DNA from 4 places in the Parabacteroides sp. AF27-14 genome. Region 1 is predicted to be linked to each of the others. Evidence: riboswitches for the same ligand, from Rfam matches in the RefSeq annotation. Region 1 holds a riboswitch; each other region holds the start of a gene.
The links. Region 1 has a riboswitch for cobalamin ahead of DWY79_RS15860 (ABC transporter substrate-binding protein). Riboswitches for the same ligand answer to the same signal wherever they lie in the genome.

Region 1 (8,392 bases):
GATACCATTCGCTTTGTCCATTAACCAGATCTTATCCGATATCTGGAGAGCCAGCTCCAAATCGTGAGTGGACATAAATATCGTCTTATTCGTTTTCCGGGTTAGATGATGGAGTAATTGCATAATCTCTACCTTGCTGGGAAAATCAAGGAATGCGGTAGGTTCATCCAAGTAAATAACCGGAGTCTCCTGAGCGAGCGCCTTAGCGATCATCACTTTCTGGCGTTCTCCATCCGATAAGGTATGGACCATGCGGGATGCTAGTTCCTCAATGCGGACAAGGGCGATGGATTCTTCCACGATCCGCTTATCATCCTTGCTCAACTTGCCCCAGAAGCCGGTATACGGGCTACGTCCCATCCCGACCAATTCCCGTACCAACATATTCCGGATCTCACATTTATCGGTCAGCACGACACCGATCGTGGTGCTCAATTCCTTATCGGAATAAGCATCTATATCTTTTCCTAGGACCAATATTTCCCCATCTAATTTAGGTTGGAAAGCCGATAACGTGCGCAATAAAGTAGACTTCCCCACCCCGTTAGCACCCAGCAAACAGGTTAATTCACCACTATAGATCGTAGAGTGTATACCTTTAGCTACCAGCTTTGTACTACTCTTAGAATGGTAACCGATCGAAAGGCCGTTAATATGAATCGTATCTTGTTTCATCTTACTCGTTCAATTCATTCTTTCGTTTTCTAAATAATACCGAGGCCACTACAGGAGCACCTACTAAAGCGGTTACCGAGTTGACAGGTAACGCTCCCTCGAACCCCGGCATACGGGCGATCAAATTACAGATCAACGCCAACGCCGCACCTGCGAATAAGACCGCAGGCATTAAAATCCGATGGTCGGAAGTTTGAAATATGGCCCGGCATAAATGCGGAACGGCTAGCCCCAAGAAGATAATAGGTCCGCAATAAGCCGTGACAATCGCCGTAAGGACCCCGGCCGAGGTGATAACCAACAAACGGGCCCGCTTGATATTAAGTCCCAAATTGCGTGCGTAGCTATCCCCAAGAAGCATCAAGTTCATGGTCTTGATAAGCAGGAACGAGAGAGGGATCAAGACTGTCATAAGAATCACGAACAACGTCATCTGATTACCGGAAACACGGGCGAAACTACCCAATCCCCAAATCACGTATGCACGGATATCCTCCTCGACGCTAAAGAATTTAAGTACACCGATCACGGCGTTTGCCACGTAACCGATCATCACACCGATAATCAACAACGTGACATTTCCTTTTACCTTTTGGGAAACATACACGATCAGCGCCATCACGGATAAGGAACCGATCACGGCCGCTATCGATAAGGCGATCTCCCCCATAAAACCAAGTTTACTCAAGGCAACGCCCCCTAAACTACCGCTTAACAACACCACGAAAGCGACACCCATGCTCGCTCCCGAACTGATACCTAAGACCGAAGGTCCGGCCAATGGATTACGGAAAACGGTTTGCATCTGTAAGCCGCTGATGGATAAGCCTGCTCCCGCTACCAACGCTGTCAATGCCTGTGGTAGTCGGGATTTCCAGATAATATTCTGCCATGTAATAGGCTCATTTCCTGAATTCCAGATAATATGCCAAACCGATTGAAGAGGAATAGAGACTGACCCCAACACCAAATTCAAAAAGATTAGAACAAAAATAGCCGTGACAATCGCCAGCATCCATAGGGTATTTGAATGTCTCATCAGCGTTCCTTATTTAAGTCGAGAATAATAGACCGGCTCATGATCCGGTAATAAATCCGGATGAAAGATATGAAGCAAATCCGCTAGGACGATCTCCGGTTCTGTCGGCATACTCTCATAAAACGGCGTGTTCTTCATATTACAATAGATAATCCCTTTCTCCCGGAACGCACGGAAATCCGCATAACGAGGATCTTGCTCTTTCAATGCCTCATAGCTAAACGTTCCCGGGAAACTATTCACGATACGCCAGAAATCAGCATCGTCCGCTTGGTTATAGACCGTCTCGAAGTCTAATGTAACACCACCGGATCGCTCATCGTCTTTCAAGAAATAATCAGCGCCGGCATCCTTGAAAAGCTGTGCCAAGAAACTCTTTCCTCCTACGGCATACCAGTTTCCACCCCGTAACTCGCCACTAAAAACGATCGGACATTTTTTAACCTTGCCATCCGCCGTAAGTTCCTTTAATTCATTATACCTCTTCTCAATGGCGGCAAAACGCTCATTGCCCTCTTTCTCTACCCCTAACAACAAGCCTATGAACTTGATCCATTCAGCTTGTCCCAATGGCGTAGTCTCCTTATAACCCAAATGGGGAATCAAGGGGATACCCACGTCTTTCAGCGTCTCATAGCCTCCCCGCTTGAATGGCGATACAAGGATCAAATCAGGATTCATACTCATGATAACCTCGTTATCGAAATTTCCCTCTATACCGATCTTTGCGGTTTTACCTTCTTTCAGGCGTTCGTTCATCTCTTTATTGAACAAATGCCGTGTACTGGTAATCCCAACGACCTTATCCAAGGCACCCAATTTAATAAAATTCGATAATTGCAGGGAAGTCATACAGATAACGCTTCGGATAGGAAGCTCTATCATCGTATAATCAACGGGAATCCCCGTGGGTTTCGAACCTCTTTTTACGAACGCATAATGAAACGTGGTGCTTTCCTCGTTTTGAGGATCTTGAATATCAGCCAAGACATATTGATCCGCATAGGTAAGCTTGAATCCTTGGGCGTATAAAGGCTTAACCTGCTCTTGCGAGAATGCGGATTGCTCTACGGAAGCCGTCTTCCCTATTTCTCCTTTTTCACGGATACCTGAAGTACATGATAAAGTCAATACCGATAAAAGCAAGCATCCACCCGCTATAAACTTATTCATAATCCTTGTTTAATTGACAGTTGATCATTGACAGTTACTCTCGTCCTGCTCCACGGGACAGCAACATTTATTTATGAACCGGCAGGTCTTCTGACTTACTTCCATTCTAGACGCCTTCCCGATTACGAAACCAGTGGCCAAGGTATTGTCCGAATGTTTAGAAGTTCACAGCAGCGTGGTCTGTCCGGGATTCTCACCCGGTTCCCTTTTAATCCGCCTCCCGGAAAAAGAGATAAGCGGAGCCTGTTACAGCGACAAAAGTAGTAAGAATATTTGTATACATCCGCAATTTTAAGGACTTTTGCGTTTCAAATAAAAACAGATACACATGAATCATCCTATTCACTTCGTCTCATTAGGTCCCGGTGATCCGGAATTAATTACGCTGAAAGGGCTTAAAACATTACAAAAGGCTGATATTATCTATTGTCCTGCTACACAAGGCAAGCATGGAATCATATCTCGGGCGACGGATATATTGAAAGCTATTGAGGTAGACGAATCCTTGATCCATCCGTTTATTTTGCCAATGAGTAAGGAACGGACAGATGCGTTAAACGCTTATAACGAATTGTTTCTGGATGCCCAAGCTGAATATTTGAAAGGAAAACAAATCGTGATCGTCGCCGAGGGAGACGCTGGTTTTTATTCATCTATACAATATGTATACGATAAATTCGAGGAAGCAGGAATCCCGGTCGATCGAATCGCAGGAATTCCGGCATTTATAGCGGCAGGTGCCTTGGCCGGGATACATATCGTAAAACAAGAGGAGCAAATTAATGTAATCCCCGGGACTGCGTCGTTCGATGAACTTTCGGCAAAAATAGAAAATGGAATGATCATCGTCATCATGAAATTACCGGGTTGCCAAGAGGCTATTCATACTTGTATCCGGCAGTATGCGGATAAGGCGGTTTTTCATTATTTCGAGAATGTAGGAACAGGAAAAGAATATTATACTACTGATATCGCCACTATACATTCCAAGGATTTCCCCTATTTCTCCCTACTGATTATCCAACCTCGCTAAAAGAAGAAGGCTGCCCGGAGAGTAACCAAACCCGGACAGCCCATCTTATTACGCTACATGCAATATATGCTTAAGCTGATCGATATGGAAACGAAGTGTATCCATATAAGGTTTCACTGAATTATGGTACATGATCGCTTTTGCGTGCATATCTTCCAACTCGCTTACTTTACGGTTCGCCTCACGCATTTTACAAGCGTTGTAGCGAATACCCGATACATGCCCTTTGATATCCTCGATCGCTTGGTTTCCCCGGTTGAAGATAGACTCTGCTTCTTCCGGAGCGTATACCGTATAGGCTTGGGCAACGTCATCCAGTAATGCCTGTTGATAAGAGCCGGCTATCGGGAGCAATTGATGGATCGCATGATGACATAAAGAATGAACCTCGTTTTGAAGCTTCTTCAATTCTACTTCCCACTTTGATTCACATACTTCATCCAATTGTTTGACTTCCGCTACGACACGACCGCTAAACAATTCCACTACCATCTTTTCCCATGCTTCTGCTACCCACGATTTAGTAGCAAATGTAACCTGACTAAATCTTACTGTTGACATAACCTTAAATTTACATATTATATTGCTAATGTTATTAATCTCTCATCTATTTCAATTTATCACACTCAAACCATTTTAGCTTTCTTTTTATCGTTGTGACACCACAAAATTAATCAAATTATCATAGACGGATAATTTTAAAGACTATTTTATAATTCTTTAAGAGTGCAACAAGCAAAACGTATGATTTTTGCAAAGTTCACTTTACAAAAAGTTCAATTTCAAGCCTAACAGCTATCACAAAAAGCGAGATCATCGCCATTTTCGCACAAAAATATCAAAATAACACAATCTTCTTATTCCATAAAGGGGGAAAACCTTGTTCCGTATCATTTTGTTATTATAATAAATTAGATTTACTTTGTTCAAACTATATAAACTTACATAAAGCACATGAAATCGGACATTGAGATAGCAAGAGAAACAGACTTGCGTAAAATTAAGGAAGTTGCGACAACGTTAGGTATCCCTCGTGAGGAAGTACAAAATTATGGCAGGTATATTGCCAAGGTTCCTATCCATTTGATCGATAAAAAGCAAATGGACCAGCATAATTTAATTTTAGTGACCGCTATCACTCCCACTAAAGCGGGAATCGGAAAGACTACGGTTTCGATCGGTCTGGCTTTAGGGCTGAATAAAATAGGGAAGAAAGCGGTGGTCGCTTTACGTGAGCCGTCTCTTGGCCCGTGTTTCGGCATGAAAGGTGGTGCTGCCGGAGGTGGATATGCCCAAGTGCTTCCCATGGAAAACATCAACTTGCATTTTACAGGGGATTTTCATGCGGTTACTTCCGCCCACAATATGATTACCGCTTTATTGGATAACTATATTTATCAGACTCGCAACACCTGCGAGGGATTGAAGGAGATCAAATGGAAACGGGTTCTTGACGTAAACGACCGTAGCTTACGTAACATCGTATCGGGTCTAGGCGGCTCGGCGAACGGTGTCCCTACCGAGACCGGATTTGACATCACTCCCGCTTCAGAGATCATGGCGATCCTTTGCTTGGCTACGGATATAGAGGATTTGAAACGACGTGTCGGAAATATTTTATTGGGTTATACAAACGAAGATAAGCCTTTCACGGTAAATGATCTTGGCATAGCCGGAGCTATTACCGTATTGCTAAAAGACGCATTACTGCCGAACCTAGTACAAACAACGGAGAATACTCCCGCATTTGTACATGGAGGTCCTTTCGCTAATATCGCCCATGGATGTAATTCCATATTGGCCACCCAAATGGCTCTTACTTATGGAGATTATGTGATTACGGAGGCTGGTTTCGGCGCTGATCTGGGTGCGGAGAAATTCTTTAATATCAAATGTAGAAAAGCGGGGCTTTCACCGAAACTGACAGTCATCGTAGCGACTGCCCAGAGCTTAAAACTTCATGGTGGCGTTCCTGAAAAAGAAATCAAGGAACCGAATATCGAAGGATTAAAGAACGGATTCGCTAACTTAGATAAACACATTGAGAATATGAAGAGCTTCGGACAGCAAGTAATCGTGACTTTCAACCGTTTCGCTACCGATACGGACGAGGAGATCGCTTTAGTGGCTGAGCATTGCAAGGAAAAAGGGGTTGGATTCGCCATGAATAACGTTTTCTCCGAAGGAGGTGAAGGGGGTACGGAGCTTGCCCGCTTAGTGGTTGATACGATCGAAAATCATCCTTCCGCTCCTTTACAATATACATATGATCTGAATGATCCGATCCGTACGAAGGTACAAAAAGTGGCCCAGAAGATATACGGAGCCTCTTCGATTGTTTATACGACTTTGGCCGATAAAAAATTGCGTCAGATCGAAAGCTTGGGTATTTCCCATTATCCGATCTGCATCGCCAAGACTCAATATTCATTCTCTTCCGATCCGAAAGCTTATGGGGTTGCCAAGGACTTCGAACTAAAAGTACGAGATGTAATCATCAATAACGGAGCCGAGATGATCGTTGTCGTCATGGGCGAGATCATGCGTATGCCGGGGCTCCCTAAAGAGCCGCAAGCCCGAAAGATCGATATCGTGGATGGCATGATTGAGGGATTGAGTTAATAGACAGTAAAACAATTTAAATAAAAAAGGTACGCCTCACACATTCAGTAAGGCGTACCTTTTTTATAACCACTCTCGCCCCGAAACCGGGGGGCGATCAATAAGCTCTGGCGAACAGTACCCGGCAAGCCGACGGTTTACCTGTCACCATACACTTACCCGGAGTCTTATCACCAGCTAAAGGAATACAGCGGATCGTAGCTTTCGTCTCGTTCTTGATCAATTCTTCTGTTTCCGGGGTTCCATCCCAGTGGGCCATGATGAAGACGCCATCCTCGATCTTCTCCTTAAATTCCTCATACGTATCTACGTTTATGATGTTAGCCTCACGGTGATCGTACGCTTTCTTGAAGATATTCGCTTGGATTTCCTCCAACAGATTCTTCACGTATTCCTCAATGCCATCACAAGTGATCGTCTCCTTCTCCAAAGTATCACGGCGCATTACTTCGATCGTATTATTCTCCAAATCACGACCACCCATAGCCAAACGCACGGGAACACCTTTTAACTCGTACTCAGCGAACTTCCAGCCCGGCTTCTTGTTATCAGCGTCATCATATTTCACGGAAATGCCTAACGCTTTCAATTTAGCCACGATACCAGCGACCTTCTCGCTGATCTGCGTCAATTGCTCAGCGCTACGGTAGATCGGTACGATCACAACCTGTATCGGAGCCAAATGTGGAGGCAATACCAAACCGTTATCATCAGAGTGAGACATAATCAACGCTCCGATCAAACGTGTGGAAACACCCCAAGAAGTAGCCCAAGCATAGTCGCTCTTACCGTTCTTGTCGATGAAAGTAACGTCGAAAGCCTTACCGAAGTTCTGCCCCAAGAAATGGGAAGTTCCCGCCTGCAAAGCTTTTCCATCCTGCATCATCGCCTCGATCGTATAGGTATCCAAAGCACCGGCGAAACGCTCGCTCTCAGACTTCACGCCCTTTATTACCGGCATTGCCATATAATTCTCAGCGAAGTTCGCGTAAACCTCTTGCATCTTCTTAGCTTCTATCTCCGCTTCTTCACGAGTAGCGTGAGCGGTATGGCCTTCCTGCCACAAGAACTCAGCCGTACGAAGGAACAAGCGAGTACGCATCTCCCAGCGCATCACGTTCGCCCATTGGTTGCACAAGATAGGCAGGTCACGGTAAGACTGAATCCAGTTACGGTATGTATTCCATATAATGGTCTCCGAAGTCGGGCGAATGATCAATTCCTCTTCCAGTTTAGCTGCCGGATCTACGACAACCCCCGTACCGTCATGATTTGTCTTCAAACGATAGTGAGTAACCACGGCGCACTCCTTAGCGAACCCTTCTACGTGCTCAGCTTCTTTGCTTAAGAAAGACTTCGGGATCAGCAAGGGGAAATAAGCGTTCACATGACCGGTTTCCTTGAACATATCGTCTAGGATACGTTGCATCTTCTCCCAAATAGCGTATCCGTAAGGCTTGATCACCATACAACCACGCACGGCGGAATTCTCCGCCAAATCTGCCTTAATTACCAAATCTTGGTACCACTGCGAATAGTTTACACTTCTCGGTGTAAGTTCTTTCAGCTCTTTTGCCATTTCTTTATATTTCTAAATTATATTGTTTTCCTTAATCTGAATAAGTAATGGGTTGCAAAGGTAAGAAATAATCGTATATCTTTGTAAAAACTATATATAGATAATATCATGAATATACACAAGATCACACGTTACTTACTTATGTTATGTACATTTACGTTCTTAACTCTCACGGCGAAAGGGCAAGATGGAGAGCCTTTGCGACTGGCCGTGGCAGGGGTATCCCACGGACATCTATGGGAGGTGATAAGCCGTTTGGATAGAGGCGATT
Region 2 (8,330 bases), on a different contig from region 1:
CCCTATACGGAGAGTAAAGGCGAGTTGGTTCCTACCAATAAGCAAGCTTCCGAGGGATTTCACCGGAACGTGATCAACCAACGTTTCACGTACGACGCTACGGATCGTTTGTCTTTTTATGTGCGTGGTACTTTCTTCGGACGTTCCAGCGATCGTCCGATGCCAATGGATAAAGTGAATACGACCAACTATGATATGAGAAAAGAGACGTTCACTTATGGGGCGGGCGCTCAATACATGATTAATAAGAACTCTTATTTGAACGCTGATTATCTGTCGGACAATCATAGTACGTATAAGGATTTCTTTGATGGAAAGAAAAGCGGAGAGAGTGATATGACGAAACGGATTCATTACCATAACTTGAATGTCAAGGGAATCTTTCGTTTGGGCAAATATAATAAGCTTTCGGCTGGTGCGGAGTTCATTAAAGAGTTACTGAGTAGCGAGACGGATAACATAGCGGGTAAAAGTATGTACACGACTGCGCTTTATGCTCAAGACGAGATCAATATCAATGAGCATTTCCAAGCGTACGCGGGTTTGCGCTATATTTACCATGAGAATTTTAAGAGTTATGCGACTCCTAACGTGGCTTTGCTGTATAAGGTAGGCGGTTTTAATTTCCGCGGATCGTATGCGGCTGGTTTCCGTACACCTGAATTGAAAGAGTTGTATACGGAATCGGAGAAGAAAGCGTCCGGAGCGACTCGCCTTACGATCGGTAATCCGGATCTGGACCCGGAGAAGAGCGACAATTTTACGTTGAGCGCAGAATATACGATGCGGTATTTCTCTTTGTCCGTGTCCGCTTTTATGAATAACGTACGTAGCATGATTAACTATAAGATGTTGGATACGGCGGAACGGGATGCTTATAACACCGCCCATGGTACGTACTATGATGAGATACAGATGCGTGCGAATATCGATAAAGCGAAGATCAAAGGTATTAACGTGGCCTTCAATAGTTATCTGGGAGCGGGCTTTACCTTGAATGGTGGCTATAGTTTCATGGATGGAAAAAACGTATATGAGGATGAGCCTTTGGATAAGACCGTTAAGCATAGTGGTACGGTAGCGGCTATGTGGTCTCATACTTGGAATAAGTATAAGCTGAACGTGAATTTTAACGGACGTATCCAAGGGGAACGTTATTCTACTTCTTATGGATACGCACCGAAATATTCCTTGTGGAATCTCAATACGAGCCATACGTTTAGAGCCGGCGATTTCTTGTTGGAACCGGGAGTAGGTATCGAGAACCTTTTTGATTATGTAGATGATCGTCCCTTTAATTACAATTACGCTACATTGACCCCGGGCCGTACCTATTACGTCAGCCTTCTGGTCCGTTTCAAGCAGTAAACTGTCACATGTCAACTATTAACTAATATAATAATGTATAGGGGATTTTTACGATCCATGTTTGTTTGTTCACTCCTGCTCGGGCTCGCCTGTTCATTATGGGCGAAACCCGGGCGGGAGTTTTACGCTTCCGATATCCGGGAGAGCATGGAAAAGGGAGATAAGTTAGCGATCTTGATGGTACATTTCGGGAGTGCTTACCCGGAAGCTCGTACCCAAGTACTCGATGTGATGAACAAGCGTGTCAAGGAGGCTTTCCCAGACGTGGAAGTCCGGCAGGCTTATAGCGCCCGTAGCGTAGTGAGTCGGTTGAGGGTGCAAGGTGTTTGGGTTCAGTTGCCGGCGGATGCCTTGGTAGAGTTGCGTGATCAAGGGTTTACCCATGTGATAATCCAACCGACTATCATTATAGAGGGTGTGGAAATGGAAGCGATCCGCAAAGAGGCGGAACAGCGAAAAGGTTTGTTTAAGGATTTGCGTGTAGGTAATCCCTTGTTATATGATGATACCGATTATGAGGCGGTGATGAAAGCGGTTTCCTCACCTTCTGGAGTGACTAAAAATGGGGCTAAGTTATTGGTGGCGCACGGAACTTATCATGCCAGTAACTCGGCTTACGCGAAATTGGGGTATATGTTCCAGACCAAAGGAATGAAAGATTATTATACCGGAACCCGTGAGGGTTTCCCTACGATCGAGGATGTAGGTGAGCAAATGCGCCAAGCCGGTCATAAGCGTGTGCAGTTGATTCCTTTTATGTTCGTACTGATTCGAGGTACGGAAAATACGGTTACGGATTTCTGGCAGAAAGGGCTACGTCAACAGGGTTTCGATGTGGATATTTATTTAAAACCTCTAGGTGAGAATCCGGCGATCCGGTCTTTATTTATCGATCACATCCGTTTCGCCATGAAATATAAACGGGCGACGATTTTTGATCGAAAGAAATTATATACACACTGAACAATTGAAAATTGAGAATTGAAAATTGGTTCAGTAAGTACTCCCTAATTTTCAATTCTCAATTCTCAATTATTTACTGGTAGTCTTCTCCGGTTTCCCAAGCTTCCGCGTCATTATATAATGCTTTTAGGTGATTCACCCAGATCTGACGAATAGCGTCGTAATCGCCTAATCCTATGATCTTACAATTCTCCAAGCTTCCGTTATGGCTTTCTTCCGTGTCGATCTTGAAGCCCATCTTCAAAAGTTTTAGTCTCCAGCAAGCGTCGGCGTTAGGAGCGGCAGCGCTGAAATCATCACCCTCCTCGATACCCCAAAGGTCATTATGCGCATGGTCTCCGGCGATAGACATGAACGGAGCTAAGGAGATCGTGATCTCTTCCGGTTTTAAGTTATGATCCTCGCAGTATTTGGTAAGTTTGGAGTAGACACATTCCTCATTTGGTTCGCCTTCTTCCGGCCAGAACAACATATCTCCGTAATCAACGGTACCTACGAATACATTCTTGTTAGCGGCCAAGGCTTGCATAGCCTCTTCTGTTTCCGTGTATTTCGTATTTGCGTTATAGTTTTTATCCGGGTTACCATGTCCCATTAATAAAAGGATGTTCTTGTTATCAGCCAATTTATCACTGTAGTGGCTGTATAGGACTTTCGCTACGGCTTCCACATCATCCTCGTCGTATACCAAACAAGGGCTTTTTACGACTTGAACACTCGGGAAAGACTCGATCATGAATTTCTTCTTCACGTCCGTATTCATCAAGCTTAGGTATTCCTCACCCGGGATGATGTGTAAGGACTGTACCGCTACCTTCTTGTAACCGGCATTTCCTAGAGCTTGTAACCAAAGGTCCGGTTGGTAACGTGCGATACCGGTCTCTGCCTCTACACGATTCACGCAAGTACGGGAGGTAAATGACAAATAGATGTCCGCATCGGGAAATGCGTTCTGGAAATCGGCCAATGTTGCGTCGTAAGTCTTGATAGACTCTTTGAATGTGCTACCGAATGTACACAACAAGATCGCCGTGTCATGTTTCTTACTTGTCTTTACGACTTCTTCCGCCGGGTTTGCGGTATTGTCGTCGTCTCCATCATCACAGGAGGTAAAAACTGCGCTTGAGGCAAATAGACTCGCCGCAAGCAAAAGGTACTTAAATTTGTTCATCGCATTTAACTTTTAAGATTGTTTATAGTTTATGTTTATTCTGAAATTTCACGATAAAGGAGGCGTACCAAGTCCGTCCGGGAGACGTAGTTCCACGATGGCGTCCGAACGGGGTACGATCCACATAATCGAAGATATTATCGATACCGACATTGATATCTAGGTTCCATTTTTTCTTTTTCAATACGTTATGACGGGTATTCAATCGCCATAGCTGATAACTTTTTCCATCACCGTCCGTGATATAAAAGCGGGTGGATTGGTATCGGCCGAACAAGGTGACATCCAATTTATACTTTTTCCACGCATGGTTCCATGCTAGTTTCCAATTGGCATTATGGAATGAGGTTCCGTTGATCGGGGTGTAGAGCATATAATTCGAGTCGGCCGGATCATCCGTATATTGCGCTTTGGCATCCGTATAGCTATAGCCTCCACCAATAGCCAAGGAAGATAGGATTTGATAGGTGAGCGATATATCTCCCCCGAAAGAGCGGGCTTTGGATAAGTTCTTGTGTTGCATGCTGGCCTCGATCTCATCCAATCTGTCTTCGGCGCTTGTCGGGATCTCGGTCAAGGCGATCATGTTCTTGATACGGTTGTAGAATCCTGTTACCGTGATCTGCAGGTTCGACGCATGATATTCTACGCTCGCCGAATAATAATTGGACTTTTGCGGTTTTAAATCCTTATTACCATAATAATGTTTCCACGGGCCGCCGCCGATCTGCGTGATATAATCATCGTGCAACTCCTTTAAGGTAGGAGCCTTAAATCCATTTGAGTATGTGGCTCGGATATTGAAGTCGCCTAGTTTGTACATGGCGGAGACTTTAGGGGTAAACGTAGCCCCGAACTCTTGGTGCACGACGAAGCGCCCACCTACCGTCACATTCAACCGATCCGTCGGATTCCATTCGTCTTGTACATAAGCGGAAGCCGTAAATACGGAGGCTTTCCCGTTCTCGATACGCCGGGGAGATTTCAAATGATCGTATTGATATTCGAGTCCGGCGCTTAGGATATTGTTTTCCCCGAGGTGGAATACGCTTTTGGCTTGTCCTAGGAAACGTTGTTGAGAGGTTTCCAGAATATGTTCTCCGGGATAACGAGTGATACGTAAATCCGTTTCCGGATCGAAGAAGTTCGTAACATCTTTATGATGGTAATTATAGAAATAACTATAGTTACCATAAGTTAGGTCTACCGAAAGAAAATTCAGTCCTCCCAATGCGTATTTAGCTCCTCCGGCCACATCGAAGTTCCGGTAGAATTGATCATAGGTATAATACTTGAATGCGCCGTGCGGACGATAATTCCATTTCTGGTAAAAAGAGCCATCGGCCGAAAGGCTCAGCCGGTCGTTCACTTTGTAGGTTAAGTTCTCCCTTAACGTAAAGTTCGTGGATCGGTTTACGGTTCGTGTCACGGTTCCATTCATTACCTCGTGATGGTCCCATTCTTGGGTCGTATTTCGCCAGCCGTCCGTATGGGTCGTACTAAGTGAGGTGGTGGAATTCACTCTCTTATGCCCAATGCCGATTTGTACGCTTTCCAATATATCTCCATACGATCCGACACGAGTCGTATTCGATAGGCTCACTTTATCCCGGTTCTTTTTCGTGATAATATTGATAACACCGGCGATAGCGTCCGAGCCATACAGGGAAGAGGCGGCACCTTTTACGATCTCGATACGCTCGATATTGGCGGGGTTGATAATACTCAAGTCGTTTTGTCCGCCGGTATCTCCGTTGATCCGTTTGCCATTGATAAGGATCAAGATGTAATCGTTGCCTAATCCGTTCATCTGGATGCCACTACCCATGTCGCTCGGATTAAAGGTGATGGAAGCGTTCAGCCCTTCCAGAATATCTTACATACTGCGTCCTTGGTAACTGTCAAGGGCTTTGCCAGTGATTACCTCTGTTTGCACAGGGGCGTCTTTCAGATAGTGTTCGGTACCCGTACCGGTGACCACGACCTCGTTCAATAGCACGGAAAGTTCCTTCGGATCTTTCAATATGCTTTGGGCGCATACGGATTGTACGCATGCCACCAGAATAGCGAATGCTAAAAGCCTCATATAGTGTTTTATTTGTACACGAAATAAAACAACAAGCCTCTATCTGGTTATGTCTCAAAAAATAAATTGAATCGTTTTTTGTATGACACATACTTCTATCCTGGAAGCTTGATGTTATTGTAAGACTTTAGCAGGTATTCTGGCTCTCCTCTGGTTAGAAACCTTCCCATTCCGACTTAGGAACAGTGGCTTTTGAACTTCTAACCAACTTAATGAGGATTACAGCTGCAGGAACAGCTCCGGATTCACACCGGATTCCCTCTCACCAAACTATGTGATAGCTTGATTACTAAAATCGTGGGCAAAGGTAGGTCTTTTTAATTAAATAATACAGACATTGAGAAAATATTTCCATTTTCTTATTTACTTCATGCCTCTCGCTTTATAGATACGCTCCTTAGCCTCATTGATCTTTTGGAGTTTCTCATTGGCGGCCTTGCGGATATCTTCACCAAGGTTGGCTACTTTGTCCGGATGATGTTTGATAGCCATGCGGCGGTAAGCGGCACGCACCTCATCGTCCGTAGCCGTGGGTTCTATCTCTAATACTTTATAGGCGTTATCTAGGGAGTTTTCCTGAAGATTTAACATGGATTCAACTTCCTTTTCAGACATTCCCATCGCTATGGCTACCTCTTTTAAAGCGTTGATCTCGGTGGCGCAAACATTACCGTCGCTCTTAGCGATCTCGGCGAGGAACGCCAGCAGTTGCAGCCGCTCCTCATAACTTAGGTTGTATGCGATCTGGGTTCCGCATTCCCGGATGGTATTCTTGAATCCTATGCTATTCTCTTGCTCCATGCGTTTGGCTTGGTCGAAAAGCTTTAGCAATATCTCTTCACCTTGGCCTACGGCGATCTCGCCGAAGTTCCTTCGGAGGAATTGACGGACATATTCCATCTCGCTGTGCATGATTTTCCCATCGGCACGGATGATATAGGAGGCCATTACCAACATGGAGAAAAGGAAACTGTTACGCTCCCCGGCGTATGGGTCTCTTCGTGTATATTGATCATCGTAATTGGTTCTGCCACCGAAGGGCTGTCCCGTCATGTTTGCCTCTTCCTCAAAGAAAGAGCCTAATATAATACCGGCTAAAGCGCCCAGTGGTCCGAATGCCATAAACCCCAAGACACCGCCTATCCATTTTCCGATACCCATATTCTTCTTTGTTTTATTTGTCGTTAATCAATGGTGCGATATTCGCTATTCTCTAAACGCATCTCCGGCTGTTGCAATTTCTGGTATTCATCATTGTTCAATTTTGATACCGCAAATTCGCTCTATTTCAAAAATATATTCTTTGGGTGTTGTGAACAATACAGCTTCCATTCCAATCGCCTTTGCACCCAACACATTCACCATTCTGTCATCCGTAAACAAACATTCCGACGGTTTAAGGCTATATTTGTCACAAAGGCGAAGATAAATTTCCTTTTCAGGCTTGATGAAATGTTCCTCACACGATATTACCACACCGTCAAGCAACCGGAATATGTCGAATTTCTCCATGACCCGGTAGATTGTGTCGCTCCAGTTCGTCAACCCATATAGTTTGAATCCGGATTGCTTTAATTTTTTTAGAAGTACACGCATACCTTCAATCTCTCCTGTTATCTCTTCAAGATAATTATCTTTGAAAAACGTGAAGGCATCACTATATTCAGGATACCTTTTTATCGCTCCGTCAATCATTTTCTCAAACGGGATTATTCCACGGTCGCACATGTTTATAAATTCCGGATCTGATAGAATCTTGTGAAAACCGATTAGCGACACTTCATCATCCCCGAAATGTCGTTCAAGCAAGGGTTGCAAATCGTGATTTACAAGGACCTTGCCAAAATCAAAAATGAGGTTTTTAATCATTATCTTCGATATTTTTAATTACACGGAAAGGATTGCCGACAGCTATGGAATTGGCAGGAATATCTTTCACGACAACACTGCCTGCTCCGATGACAGAGTTTTGGCCGACAGTCACACCCGGAAGGATTGTAGAGCCGCCTCCTATCCATACACCATCTTCTATAAGGACAGGTCGGGCAATTGTGTCGCAGATGGACGCTCCGGGACATGTCCTTTCCGGCATCCTTTCCGCAAGGTGGACGGAATGAGTTGCGGTATATATTTTCACATCGGGGGCTATCATCACGTTGTTACCGATAATGATATTGTTATTATCGAGGAACGTGCAGTTCATGTTCACGATCACCTTGTTCCCGAAATAGATGTTTTTCCCATACTCGCATCGGAAGTCTATGTCGATGTAAACATCCTTGCCGATACTTCCGAACATCTGCCGATAGATGCGCTGCTTTGCCTCATTGTCGGCATAATCCGTTTCTCTGAGTTGGTGTAGTAGCCTTTTGTTACGGACAGTCATTTCCGTTATTTCGGGCGATGAGCCGTCGAAAGGCTCCTCATCCATACATTTTTGATATTCAGTTTTCATGTGTTCAATTCATCTCATTGTAGAGTCTTATTCTTTATTTGAGCCAATTATTACGACAAGGTAACGCAAGCAAGAATAGGCAGCTTCAAATTGATATGCCTTCAAGCATACGCAAAGTTACACAAAATAGCTGAGAACACGAACAAACGAAATGTATAAAAACTGTACTTGCCTGTTGACTCTACAAAAAGTAAGGCTTTTTCATTTAACATCTCATTTAAGTGGAGCTTCTTGTAAATTTTAGCATGCGCTATTGTTTTCGGTGGAAGGATTCAGGAAAACACGTA
Region 3 (4,933 bases), on a different contig from region 1:
GTATTATCCGGCAATTAACGGAACCGAATGGTATCGGGGTACGTATCGATAGCTATGTATATGAAGGGTATGAGATTCCGGTCTATTATGACCCTATGATCGGTAAATTAATCGTATGGGCAACGACACGTGCGTATGCGATCGAGCGTATGCGCCGGGTTCTATATGAATATAAAATCACGGGCTTAAAGACGAACCTCAGTTATTTGAAACGTATCATGCATAATCCTGATTTCGTGAAAGGGGAATATAATACATTATTTATCGCTAAGAATGCCCGGATGCTACAACGGTCTAACGGTAATAACGAGGAAATCGAGAATATCGCCATGATCGCCGCTTATATGGATTATTTGATGAATTTAGAGGAAAATACTTCTACCCAATTGGTGGATACACGTCCTATCAGCCGTTGGCGGGAGTTTGGTTTACAAAAAGGTGTCTTACGGATTTAACGGGTATTGGTTATGGAAATACATATCGGAAATCGTGTGGCCGATGTGACATTGGTCAGTAAAGAAGGGAATAAAGTCCGGCTTTCTATCGACGGGAAGCCGTATGATGTGGATATCGTGATGACGGAGAACGGCAGTTGTTCTGTCTTGCACGATGGGAACTCATTTAACGCGGAGATCATCTCCGGAGAAGATCATCGGAGTTATGACGTGAATATGTTCTACCGTTCCTATCATGTGGATATCGTAGATACCCAAAAGAAATATTTGCGTATGCGTAAAAGTGCGGAAGAGAAGCAAGATGACAAGATTGTCGCCCCGATGCCGGGTAAAGTCGTGAAAATACCTGTGCGGAAAGGAGATCGCTTGGAAACGGGGGATACCGTGGTCGTACTTGAGGCGATGAAGATGCAGAGTAACTATAAGGTAAGCTCAGCATGCGTGGTAAAAGATATATTGGTATCCGAGGGAGATTCCGTTGATAACAATCAAGTGCTTATGACTTTAGACCTATTAAAAGATGATTCATATGAATAACGAGCAATTATATAAAGATTTTGAGGCTTTGAATAAAGAGGCCTCGTTGGGAGGAGGATTGAATCGCATTGAGAAACAACATGCTTGCGGGCGTATGACCGCCCGTGAACGAATCGAGATGCTGTTGGATAAAGGGACTTTCAATGAGCTGGATAAATTCGTGGTGCATCGGTGTACAAACTTCGGGATGGATAAGAATAAGATTCCCGGTGATGGAATGGTAAGTGGTTATGGAAAGATCGATGGTCGTTTGGTATTTGTTTACGCTTATGATTTTACCGCATACGGTGGGACCTTGAGTGCCACGAATGCCGCTAAGATCGTGAAAGTGCAACAATTAGCCTTAAAGAACGGAGCGCCGATCATCGCCTTGAATGACTCGGGGGGTGCCCGGATTCAAGAAGGGGTGAATAGCTTGGCTGGTTATGCTTCTATCTTTTACCAAAATACGATGGCCTCGGGAGTCGTTCCCCAATTATCGGCTATTTTGGGGCCTTGTGCGGGGGGCGCTTGTTATTCCCCGGCTTTGACCGATTTTATTTTTATGGTCAAAGAGCAAAGTCATATGTTTATCACGGGGCCGGATGTCGTAAAGGCGGTGACTCACGAGGTGATCGATAAGGAAGAGCTGGGCGGGGCGCAGGTACATAGCGGAAAAAGCGGGGTCGCACATTTTGTGTGTGATACGGAAGAGGAGACTTTGATGAGTATCCGGGAACTTCTGAGTTTCCTGCCTTCTAATAATATGGAAGACGCTCCAGTTATAGCTTGTGCTGACGATGTGCGTCGGGTAGAAGAGTCGTTGCAGCATGTGATTCCGGAAGATCCTAATGTCCCTTATGACATCAAGGATATTATAGAGCCGATAGTGGATAATCATTACTTTTTCGAGGTTATGCCTCATTTCGCTCGCAATATTGTAGTGGGATTCGCTCGTTTGGGAGGCCGTACCATAGGTATCGTAGGGAACCAACCTGCCTTTTTAGCGGGAGTCTTGGATATCGATGCTTCTGATAAGGCCGCACGTTTCATTCGCTTCTGCGATTGCTTCAATATTCCATTGATCACGTTCGAGGATGTGCCGGGCTTCTTGCCGGGCTGTACGCAAGAACATGCGGGAATTATACGCCACGGGGCAAAAATTGTCTACGCTTATGCGGAGGCCACGGTTCCCAAAATCACGTTGATTACCCGGAAGGCTTACGGGGGAGCCTATATCGTAATGGCAAGTAAGCCTACCGGTGCCGATATAAACTTGGCATATCCGATGGCTGAGATTGCGGTGATGGGGGCTGAAGGTGCCGTGAATATATTATACCGGAAAGCCAACGATGAGGAGAAGAAACAAGCAATTCGTGAATACACCGAGAAATTCTCAAATCCTTACCGGGCAGCCGAGCAAGGATTTATAGATGAAGTCATACAACCTAGAGACACACGTTTTAAATTGATTCAGGCGTTGGAAATGGCGAAAAATAAGAGCCAGAGTAATCCTCCTAAAAAACATGGAAATATTCCCTTGTAGTAATTATTATTTAAGGAAAATCAAAGCCTCTTCCTGTCGGGAGGATAGCTTAGAGGTTAAAAGATCCCGGTTCAATTGTTTTGTCCCGGGATTTTTTTATTTGGATAATAAAAGTAAACAAAAAAGCGAAAAGATATGATATATACGGAAAACATGCTATCTTTGTTCCCGAATCGGTTCCGCATATACCATTCGGGTATGTGGATTAAAAGGGAATCGGGTGTAAATCCCGGACAGTCCCGCTGCTGTGAAGCTCCGAAGAACATCTTGAAACAACACTATCGCCACTGGTTCTAGCGACCGGGAAGGCCTCAAGATGGGAGTCAGTCAGAAGACCTGCCATTCATTAAAGGCTGTTTTTGCTCGAGGGATTAGGAAAGCAGTACGAAAAGATAAGCAATATCTTAAAAGGAACAAAGACGTATGAAAAGGATCTGTTCGCACTGTCGTGCGACATTTGAATGGCCGGTAACCCTTTTGCCGGAAGAGGAAAGTTTGTCTAAATTATCAGCATAAGAAATAGAAAATATATTAGTAAATGTTGTTAGAATGGATGCCAGATTAAACTGGGATACTAAATGTTCAATATGTGTATCTCTGCCGAAGTGATTCGCCAGAGGTACTTTTTTATCTTAAATTAATATATACATGAATAGATATGGAATGGATTAATGAATTGTTATGGGGAGAAGGGGTAGGGCATTCTATCCTTTTGTTATCCGTTGTGATCGCTCTGGGGATCCAGCTTGGTAAACTGAAGCTATTCGGTATCTCTTTAGGGATTACCATGGTACTGTTTGTCGGGATCTTTCTCGGGCATTTCGGTTTTACGGCGAATCCGTCGGTCGTTCATTTTTTTAGAGAGTTTGGTTTGATCTTATTTGTTTACTCGGTAGGTATGCAAGTAGGCCCCGGATTTTTCTCTTCGTTTCGAAAGGGAGGGATCACGTTGAATATGCTTGCTTGCGGTATTGTTTTTCTAGGGGTGATTACTGCCTTGATTATACATTATATTACAGGCATTCCTATACCGACAATGGTAGGTATCTTATCCGGAGCAGTGACGAATACACCGGGATTGGGCGCTGCTCAACAGGCTTATTCAGATATGACGGGGATCTCGGATGAAACGATCGCTTTAGGATATGCGGTTGCCTATCCGTTAGGTGTGATCGGCATTATCTTGTCGATGATTTTTATCCGTTATGTTTTCCGTATCTCTTTTGCGAAGGAGACGGAACAATTGGAAGAAGAGACGGATACGGAATCGGGAGGAGAGGCTGTACCTATCTCTTTGGTGGTGAAGAATCCGGCGATTTTTGGTCGTAGCGTAAGTGAGCTATCTAAATTGTTGGAACACCGTGAATTTGTTATTTCCCGTATTTTACGTAACGATACGAATCGGATAGAGATCGTGGCGGGGAACACGGTATTGAATGGGGATGATAAGATTTTTGTTATTACCGCAGAGCATGACGTGGAGGCGATAAAGACTTTTATCGGTCAAGAAATACAGATGGATCGTAAGCAATGGATTCCGGCGGAAAGCCAGTTTATCAGCCGGCGTATTTTGGTTACCCGGTCTGAAATCAACGGTAAGCAATTAGGGGCTTTGCAGTTACGCCGTTTACATGGAATTAACGTGACTCGGATCAATCGTGCGGGGCTGGAGTTGGTAGCTACTCCTAATCTGGTCTTGCAAATAGGCGACCGGGTGACAGTGGTCGGTAGTGAATTGGCGGTGGAGAAAGTTGCCGAGACGCTGGGTAATTCAATGAAACGCTTGAATGAACCTAATTTGGTGACTATTTTTGTTGGTATAGTTTTGGGTATTATCGTGGGAAGTCTTCCTATTAGTTTTCCGGGTATTCCTCAACCGGTGAAATTAGGATTAGCGGGAGGTCCGTTGATCGTTGCGATATTGATAAGCCGGTTCGGTTATCGTTATAAATTGGTTACTTATACCACGCAAAGTTCTAATTTACTATTGAGGGAATTAGGAATCACGTTGTTTCTCGCCTGCGTGGGATTGAGTGCGGGTGAAGGTTTTGTCGATACGATAGTCAATAAGGGTGGTGTAGCTTGGATCGGTTATGGTTTTATAATAACGTTATTGCCTCTACTGATTATCGGTTGTGTGGGAAGGTATTTTTATAAACTGAATTATTTTACGTTGATGGGATTGATTGCGGGAAGTACGACCGATCCTCCTGCGTTAGCCTATTCCAATATGGCGGCAGGAAATGATGCGCCGGCGGTTGGATATGCGACGGTTTATCCATTGACCATGTTTTTGCGTGTGTTGACCGCACAGTTAATGATATTATTCTTTTATACATAGAATAAATATTTTGTTGTTAGTAATGTTTAGAAAAGTGTAAACTCCCTAGCCTTCCGCCGAAGTGATTCGCCGGGG
Region 4 (8,392 bases), on a different contig from region 1:
TGCTGCAACGAGACAGGTCGAACAAACGGATCAAATCATCCATGCTCATCACCTCTTGATCATTACCCGGATTCCAACCCAGCAAAGCAAGGAAGTTTACGACAGCCTCGGGGAAGTAGCCACTCTCACGATAGCCCGATGAAACATCACCCGTCTTCGGATCGTGCCATTCCAAGGGGAATACAGGGAAGCCCAGACGATCGCCGTCACGCTTGCTCAACTTACCATTACCTTCCGGTTTCAACAGCAACGACAGGTGGGCGAAACTAGGCATCGTATCTTCCCAACCGAAGAAACGATATAATAATACGTGAAGCGGCGCGCTCGGCAACCACTCCTCACCACGGATCACATGGGTAACCTCCATTAAATGGTCGTCAACGATATTCGCCAAGTGGTAAGTAGGCAATTGGTCAGCCGATTTATATAATACTTTATCATCCAAGATAGAGGAGTTGATAACGACCTCGCCACGGATCAAGTCATTCACATGGATATCCTCATTCGGCTCGATCTTAGCACGAACCACATACTGATGACCGGACTCGATTAGGTTCTGAACCTCTTCAGGGGAAAGTGTCAACGAGTTGCGCATTAGCGAACGGGTAGAGGCGTCGTATTGGAAATTGGCGATCTCCTTCCGTTTCTCCTCCAACTCGGCAGGCGTATCGAACGCTATATAAGCATGGCCATCGTTCAGCAATTGATCGACATACTTCTTGTAGATCTCACGACGCTCGCTCTGGCGATACGGGCCGTAGTTGCCGCCGAAGCTCACGCCCTCGTCGAACTTGATACCTAGCCAAGTCAAGGCCTCGATGATATAGTCTTCCGCCCCGGGAACGAAGCGTTGAGAATCCGTATCCTCGATACGGAGAATCATATCACCGCCATTCTGTTTAGCGAATAAATAGTTGTATAAAGCCGTGCGGACACCTCCGATATGCAGCGCCCCCGTAGGACTAGGCGCAAAGCGTACTCTTACTTTTCTTTGAGTCATAATACTTACATTCTATAATAATGCGGCAAAAGTACGCCTTTTTTTCCGCTTAGTGAAGTTTTTTACGTATATTTCGGACGCTAAAAGGAATCTATATGAAACAAAAGAATTACAATATACCGACCGTGGTCTACTTCGTGGTGACCGCATTACTTATCGCCTACTTCTTCCCCCGGGAGGGAAAATTCCGTTATCAGTTCTATGAAGGCAAGCCTTGGAGGTACGGATTGCTCACCGCCCCGAGCGATTTCCCGATCTACAAGACCGACGACGAGGTAAAAGCGGAGAAAGACAGCGTACTCCGTAAGTTCGAGCCTTATTACCGCATAAACCCCGGCATCCAAAAGGAAGAGATCGAGAAACTGCGCGCCAACTACAATAACGACAATAGCCTGCGAAGCAAAGTATCCCCCGCTTACATGCAGTACATCGAGAGCAGTCTAATTAACTTATACAAGAACGGTATCATCTCATCGCAGGATCTGGACGAGCTACGGAAAGAGGAATACTCACGTGTCAACCTCTTGGAGAACGCCGTCGCACAGCCCCACTACGTGAGCGACTTCTTCACCGTGCGCACCGCCTACGAGTTCATTATCAACAACTGCCCGTCACGGCTGGACAAATCCATCCTGCAATCGTGTGACATCAATAACTACCTCACCGAGAACATATCCTATGCCGCTGACATGTCCGACAAGATCAAGGAGGATATGCTACAGGGCGTATCGATCGCCAACGGCATGGTACAAGCCGGAGAACGTATCGTAGACCGGGGCGAGATCATTGACAACCATACCTACAACGTGCTCCGTTCCCTAAAGGCCATACACGAGGCTAAGACCGGGGGCACGCAGACGCAAGGCATCATATTGGCCGGACAATTCGTGCTCGTCTTCGGGCTAATGTTCTGTTTCTGGCTCTACCTATGGTCTTTCCGCTTGAAGATATTCCACAACCGGAAGAACGTACTATTCTTGATCCTCTGCATATTCGTGAGTTGCATCCTTACGGAACTATGTGTTACCTACGCATTATTCAACGTATATATATTGCCGTTCGCCATCGTACCGATCGTAGTACGTACCTTCTTCGATTCCCGGACGGCGCTTTTCACGCACCTTATCATCGTGCTGATCTGCTCGTTGATGGTACCTTTCCCGCATGAGTTCCTGTTGTTGCAAATCGTGGCGGGTATGGTAGTGACGTTCAGCTTGAAGGAGTTGAGCGAACGTTCGCAACTGATCCGTTGCGCCGTCTTCATCTTCCTCTCCTACGCCGCCTGCTACCTCAGTCTCACGTTGTATCAAGAGGCGAACTTAAACAAGATCAACTGGATGATGATGCTTTATTTCGGTATCAACTTCATCCTGCTGATGTTCACCTACGTATTGGTATATATGTTGGAGAAGACGTTCGGATACGTGTCCAGCATCACGCTGGTGGAACTGTCCAACATCAACAACCCGATCTTGAAGAAGCTTAGCGAGACTTGCCCGGGTACGTTCCAGCACTCCTTACAGGTATCCATCCTAGCCTCCGAGGCGGCTGCCAAGATCGGTGCGAACTCGCAATTGGTCCGTACCGGCGCCCTTTACCATGACATCGGAAAGATGAGCAACCCAGTCTTCTTCACCGAGAACCAGACAAGCGTGAACCCGCATAACCAGCTGGCATTCGACCAAAGCGCGCAGATCATCATCAGCCACGTCACCGAGGGCGTGAAGATCGCCGAGAAGGCCCTGTTACCCAAGGCGGTTATCAGCTTCATCCGTACGCACCACGGGCGTGGCAAGGCGAAGTATTTTTACAACTCTTTCAAGAACCAATACCCGGACAAGCCGATTAACGACGAGCTATTCACCTACCCCGGCCCGAATCCCTTCTCGAAGGAGACCGCCGTACTGATGATGGCCGATTCCGTGGAAGCCGCCTCCCGCAGCTTGAAGGAACATACCGAAGAGAGTATCAGCGCCTTGGTGAACAAGATCATCGACGGGCAGATCGCCGACGGCTTGCTAAAGAGCGCTCCGCTGACCTTCAAGGACGTGGAGACCATAAAGAGCGTATTCGTAGACAAACTGAAAACCATGTTCCATACCCGAATCAGCTATCCGGACTTGAAAAAACAATAATTATCAAGCAGATAGGCATACAGCCATCGGCACAGAACCATAATGCCTATTGTAAGGTTCTTATAATCGCAGTTATAAGCATCTTACAATGGGCATTCTAGCAACCTTACGATGGGCATCGTAATAATCGGCAATATTCCAACAACCCGGCGCAAGCGTCTTCCAATAGATCCAAGACCAGCTCAAAGCCCTCGGCACCGCTATAATAAGGATCCGGGACGTGATCGTACAACTTATTCCGGGAGAACTCGGTCATCCGATGTATCTTAGCTACGGATTCCAGATCGGGAGCCATCCGTTTCAAATCCGTTATATTTTGGTCGTCCATGCCGATAATCAAATCGAAGTCATGGAAGTCCCACTGACGTACCGGACGGGAGATCGAATCCAACGAATATCCCCTGCGAGCCGCATGCGCCCGCATCCTTGAATCTGCCCAGTCTCCCTCATGATAGCCGGTGATCCCGGCGGAATCGATCTCGATCCGAGCTTCCAGCCCCGCATCCTTCACCAACTTCTTCATTACCGCCTCCGCCGAAGGGGAACGGCATATATTTCCCAAACACACAAACAACAACCGTATCTTTTCCTCCTTCATCCCTAAGCTCCTTTCCTTTAATTTTCAATTTTCAATTCTCAATTCTCCATTTTCAATTCTCAAGCCGGGTCCACATCATAATGAACCAACAACTGCTTAAATAGCGCATATCCCTGCATCTCCGCATGAATCCCCTCCAATATCTCACGAAGCGGAGCGATCCCGGCGGATATCTCGATCTTCAAGACGATCTTCTTGATATGAAGCGTCTGTACCCGAGTGATAGGCGGCGTAACCGGCCCCAACACCCGCTCACCCAAACGAGCACGAAGTTTCTCGGCGTATAAAGCAGACATTTCCTGCAAAGCCTCCTCATTCCGACTTCGAAGGATCAAGACGATCAAACGGTAGTAAGGCGGGTAACGGAACATACTACGCTCGCTCAATTGCAAGCTCACCATTTCCTTATAAGCAAAATGCTGCACCATACGGATCAAAGGATGCTCCGGCTGAGTAGTCTGCAAGATCACCGTACCCCGCTTATCCCGTCGTCCGGCACGTCCGCTAACCTGTACCATCAATTGATAAGCCCGCTCGTGCGCCCGGAAGTCAGGGAAATTCATCAGGCTATCGGCACTCAGGATTCCGACCACGCTGACATTCCCGAAATCCAATCCCTTCGACAACATCTGGGTACCAATCAAGATTTGTGTCTTCCCCTTCTCGAAATCCGAGATGATCCGCTCGTAAGCCGTGCGGGTACGGGCCGTATCGAAATCCAGCCGCTCCACCTTCGCCGCTGGGAATTGCCCAGCGATCTCCTCCTCTACCTTCTCCGTACCGAAGCCTTGCATCTTGAACTCCGTCCCCTTACACTCGGGACATACCTGCGGCAAGCGGTAGGTATAACCGCAATAATGGCAAACCAGCTGATTATGCGCCTTGTGGTAGGTAAGGCTAACGTCGCAATTCACGCAACGAGGCACCCACCCGCACCCTCGGCACTCGATCATCGGGGCGAATCCCCGGCGGTTCTGGAATAGGATCGCCTGCTCGCCCCGGGATAGGGCCTCCCGCACCTTCTCCACCAACAGAGGGGAGAAAAGGGTATCTTTCATGATCTTCTTGCGCTTTAGCTCCTTCACGTCCACCGTAATAATCTCCGGCATCAAGCAATCACCGTAGCGGGTAGATAACTCAACCAGACCGTATTTCCCCGCCGTAGCGTTGAAATAAGAATCGATGGAGGGAGTGGCGGAACCCAATAAGGTCTTACCGCCGTGCATACCCGCCAAGACGATGGCAGCGTTACGGGCATGGTAACGGGGTGCCGGGTCCTGCTGCTTATACGTATTCTCATGCTCCTCGTCCACGATAATCAAGCCCAAGTCCTTAAACGGAAGGAAGAGGGACGAACGGACCCCCAATACCAGCATAGGCTCGTCGTTATGCAATAGCTTATTCCAAACTTCCACCCGCTCGTTATCCGAGAACTTAGAGTGGTAGACCAATAGCTTATCCCCGAATAATTTCGCCAGCCGTTCCGTGATCTGGGTCGTGATAGCGATCTCCGGCAACATATATAAAACCTGCCGCCCCAGCCGCAAGACCTCATGGATCAAACGGACGTATATCTCGGTCTTACCACTGGAAGTCACGCCATGAAGCAAGCAGACCTCTTTCGTCTTGAAAGCCTCATGGATCTCTCCATAGGCTTTCTCTTGCGCCGGACTGAGCGGATTCGGCTCTTGCAAGCGGCAGACAGATACTTGCAAACGACCCACCTCTTTCTCGTAACTCTCCAAGATACCCCGTTTCAGCAGCCCCTCCAATACCGCAGAGGTATAACCACTGCGTTCCAATAGCTCTTTCTTGGAAAGCTCCTTCGATAAAGCGGGATTCAAGGTATGGCTTAAATCCAAGAAGCTGACCAGCAGAAGCTCTTGCTTCTTCGCTCGTTTCAAATCCTCGAACACCGCCTGTAATTTCGTCTCATCCCGGTAAGCCTCGGCCAAACGGATAAACGCCTGTGTCTTGGGAACGAATCCTCGCTTTAGCTCCTCGCTCACCTCGACCGCCCCTTTCACCATCAAGGAAGAGACGATCGGGACAACATTTCGAAGACCGGTCTTCTTCTCCAACTCCGAGATCGTCAATTTCAAAACCCCGCTAAAAGCATCCAGTACCGCTTGCTCGTTCGGGCGCAAGGGGGCGGTGGCCTCGAAATCCTCATTATAAGTAACCGCCGTCTCGCTTTCCAACTTTAAGCCGGAAGGCAAGGCCGCCTTATACACGTCGCCCAGCTTACATATATAATAAGAAGATATCCATTTCCAGAAACGGAGTTGCGGACGGCGGAGCACCGGCGTGGCATCCAGCAAAGCGTAGATCTCCTTCGTCTCAAAATCGGATACCGGTTCCCGGTCGTGTACCTCCATGACGATAGCCGTATAATATCGTTTCTTCCCGAAATGCACGATCACCCGGCAACCGGGAGTCACGGCTCTCTCCAGATCTTCGGGTATCCGATAGGTATAGCTATTCTCCAAAGGAAGGGGAAGTATGACGTCCGCGTATTTCATTCAAACAGGTGTTTCATTACGAGCCCAAAAATAACAAAAAAGGCCGGACTTCTAAAGCCCAGCCTCTCTCATTTTATTTTCACCTATTTAGAACAAGATCGCTGCCGTGATAGACCATCCACGGTTCTTTCCGGCACCGTCGGAGAGGTTCACCTTCTCAATACTATAGTTATCAGTCAGTCCCAGACCATAATTGAAACCCACCTGCAAGTGGCTGATCAGTTCCACGCCGGCACCGAAGTTAAGACCTGCGCTGAAATTCTTCGCCTTCACCTGATCCGCTACGGAACCCGGGATATCCCAAAACTTATCACCGCCTACACGGAAACCGATATACGGACCGGCTGCCAAATACGCCTTGACGATCGGTAAACCGAATTTCCATTTCAAGTTGACCGGAACATCGATATAATCCGTCTTCATCGAAGTCTTAACCCCGCCAGCCGAGGTCGTCTCCAAACCTTTTTGCGAATACAACACCGCCGCATCGATCCCGACACCGACCAACGGTAAGGTCGTCTCGATCATCGGACCCACTTGAAAGCCGGTTACGTTATCCGCTTTCAACACGTCCGAGTTGAAATGAACAGACGATATATTCACACCTCCCTTGATACCGAATTTAAGCTGAGCGTTCGCCGGAAGCGCCATCAACGCTAGCAAGGCAACCATAACAAGTCCCACAATTTTCTTCATATTCATACTTCTTTTGTTAATTACTCGTTGCAAATAAACGCACTTTTCTAATAATAAACAAATATTCTCTATAGAGTGTTCACGGAATACCCCAGTCCTTTAAACGCAAAGAAAGCATGCATCTTACACACGGAGCTCATCCCGTCGGTCAGATTCATGCTTCTTTCCCTAATTATTATGGCAAAATAATTATCCGAAACCATGAGACGACTTGATAAGAAAACCTTGGATAAAGAATAGTAAAAACCGGATACGGTTCTTGCGTTCTCTTCCGGCCTTTCCTCGAAGCCGTCGAAAATATACACGCCTTGCAGGTCTTCTGACTTACTTCCGGTCTTAAGCGCCTTCCCATTCACTTGAATGAACAGTGGCAACAGTATTGCTCAACCCGTTTATGAAGCTTACAGCAGCGGGACTGTCCGGGATTCTCACCCGATTCCCTTTTAATCCCTATCCGGCGATTGCCGAAAGGGAACAAAGCATGTAGCAAAGATACATAAAGTTTTGATGTAGCCTAACACTTTCCACAAAAAATATCCTTATATTCCCGGTTCCTGATATAGCATAAAGCCGCCCCGATAGCCGTGCGATACTCGGCATACTCCGGTATCTTGAAATGGACATCGCACATCTCCTCCAGACGGGGGAAAATATCCGGGCATTGTGGCAAGCGAGTCAGGTTACCGATCAATACGATATTCTTGATATCGCCATTTAACGAGGCGAAAACAGCTCCTTGTCCGATGGTCTGCAAGACCATATGAACGATACCGAGAGCGATATCCTCAACCTTAGCGTTCGCGTCCGCTTTTCCGAAAATAGAGGCTGTCACGTCCAGCGGCAGGCCGGGTAGCGGATGCGGCGTAATATCCCGGATATGCAAGTCGATATCATTCAAGGAACCGTGCTCGGCCAAAGACGCTATTTGGTGAAAGTCATGCGTTTTCAATAATAGCTTAGACAAGCCGAGGATTGTTCCGCCACCGATACCCAATCCCCCGATATGCTCGATCGTGGAGCCTTGTACCTTGACAAAGGAGGTACCCGTTCCCATGCTGACCACCAATAGACTGTCCAGTCCCGTATTATATTGCGCCCCTAGCCCATTCGCAAGGAACTCATCCGTCTTCGCAGTTGGTAAGCCATATAAAGGTTGATCGATATAAGCACTACCTACACCTGTCAAGATCACTTTCTCTATATTCGAGAGCGAGATGTTATTATCATAAATATATTTACCGAAGGCCCCGAATAAAGAGGTTACCGGATCGGTAGCTTTCACGAACATCGGGTTCTTGATCTTCTTATCCTCCACGCCGACGATCTTGGTCGTGCTACCTCCCACATCTATACCTATAACGATTCCCATGATTCTTTCCCTTTTTAATTGAATAATCGCTACAAAAGTACATAAACCCGCATACAATACTAAAAAAGGCCG

Region 2: another riboswitch for cobalamin. It lies ahead of DWY79_RS13955 (TonB-dependent receptor plug domain-containing protein); the one in region 1 lies ahead of DWY79_RS15860 (ABC transporter substrate-binding protein).
Region 3: another riboswitch for cobalamin. It lies ahead of DWY79_RS13990 (putative transporter); the one in region 1 lies ahead of DWY79_RS15860 (ABC transporter substrate-binding protein).
Region 4: another riboswitch for cobalamin. It lies ahead of DWY79_RS14540 (porin family protein); the one in region 1 lies ahead of DWY79_RS15860 (ABC transporter substrate-binding protein).

The regions. Positions count from the first base shown of each region.
Region 1 is NZ_QTLZ01000017.1:7,993-16,384, forward strand. It holds gene DWY79_RS15850 (ABC transporter ATP-binding protein) at 1-675, opposite strand, end outside; gene DWY79_RS15855 (iron ABC transporter permease) at 677-1,714, opposite strand; gene DWY79_RS15860 (ABC transporter substrate-binding protein) at 1,724-2,887, opposite strand; cobalamin riboswitch at 2,950-3,149, opposite strand; gene DWY79_RS15865 (precorrin-2 C(20)-methyltransferase) at 3,216-3,920, shown strand; gene DWY79_RS15870 (hypothetical protein) at 3,969-4,481, opposite strand; gene DWY79_RS15875 (formate--tetrahydrofolate ligase) at 4,875-6,542, shown strand; gene proS (proline--tRNA ligase) at 6,640-8,121, opposite strand; gene DWY79_RS15885 (Gfo/Idh/MocA family protein) at 8,230-8,392, shown strand, end outside.
Region 2 is NZ_QTLZ01000013.1:40,994-49,323, forward strand. It holds gene DWY79_RS13940 (TonB-dependent receptor) at 1-1,368, shown strand, start outside; gene DWY79_RS13945 (sirohydrochlorin cobaltochelatase) at 1,402-2,331, shown strand; gene DWY79_RS13950 (sirohydrochlorin cobaltochelatase) at 2,405-3,502, opposite strand; partial or broken gene DWY79_RS13955 (TonB-dependent receptor plug domain-containing protein) at 3,525-5,588, opposite strand; cobalamin riboswitch at 5,700-5,897, opposite strand; gene DWY79_RS13960 (TerB family tellurite resistance protein) at 5,952-6,749, opposite strand; gene DWY79_RS13965 (HAD family phosphatase) at 6,840-7,457, opposite strand; gene DWY79_RS13970 (sugar O-acetyltransferase) at 7,450-8,043, opposite strand.
Region 3 is NZ_QTLZ01000013.1:50,925-55,857, forward strand. It holds gene accC (acetyl-CoA carboxylase biotin carboxylase subunit) at 1-455, shown strand, start outside; gene DWY79_RS13980 (biotin/lipoyl-containing protein) at 468-992, shown strand; gene DWY79_RS13985 (acyl-CoA carboxylase subunit beta) at 985-2,517, shown strand; cobalamin riboswitch at 2,675-2,876, shown strand; gene DWY79_RS13990 (putative transporter) at 3,176-4,858, shown strand.
Region 4 is NZ_QTLZ01000014.1:84,174-92,565, reverse strand. It holds gene gltX (glutamate--tRNA ligase) at 1-1,000, opposite strand, end outside; gene DWY79_RS14555 (HD family phosphohydrolase) at 1,096-3,135, shown strand; gene DWY79_RS14550 (low molecular weight protein-tyrosine-phosphatase) at 3,242-3,733, opposite strand; gene priA (primosomal protein N') at 3,793-6,255, opposite strand; gene DWY79_RS14540 (porin family protein) at 6,343-6,951, opposite strand; cobalamin riboswitch at 7,243-7,446, opposite strand; gene coaW (type II pantothenate kinase) at 7,466-8,320, opposite strand.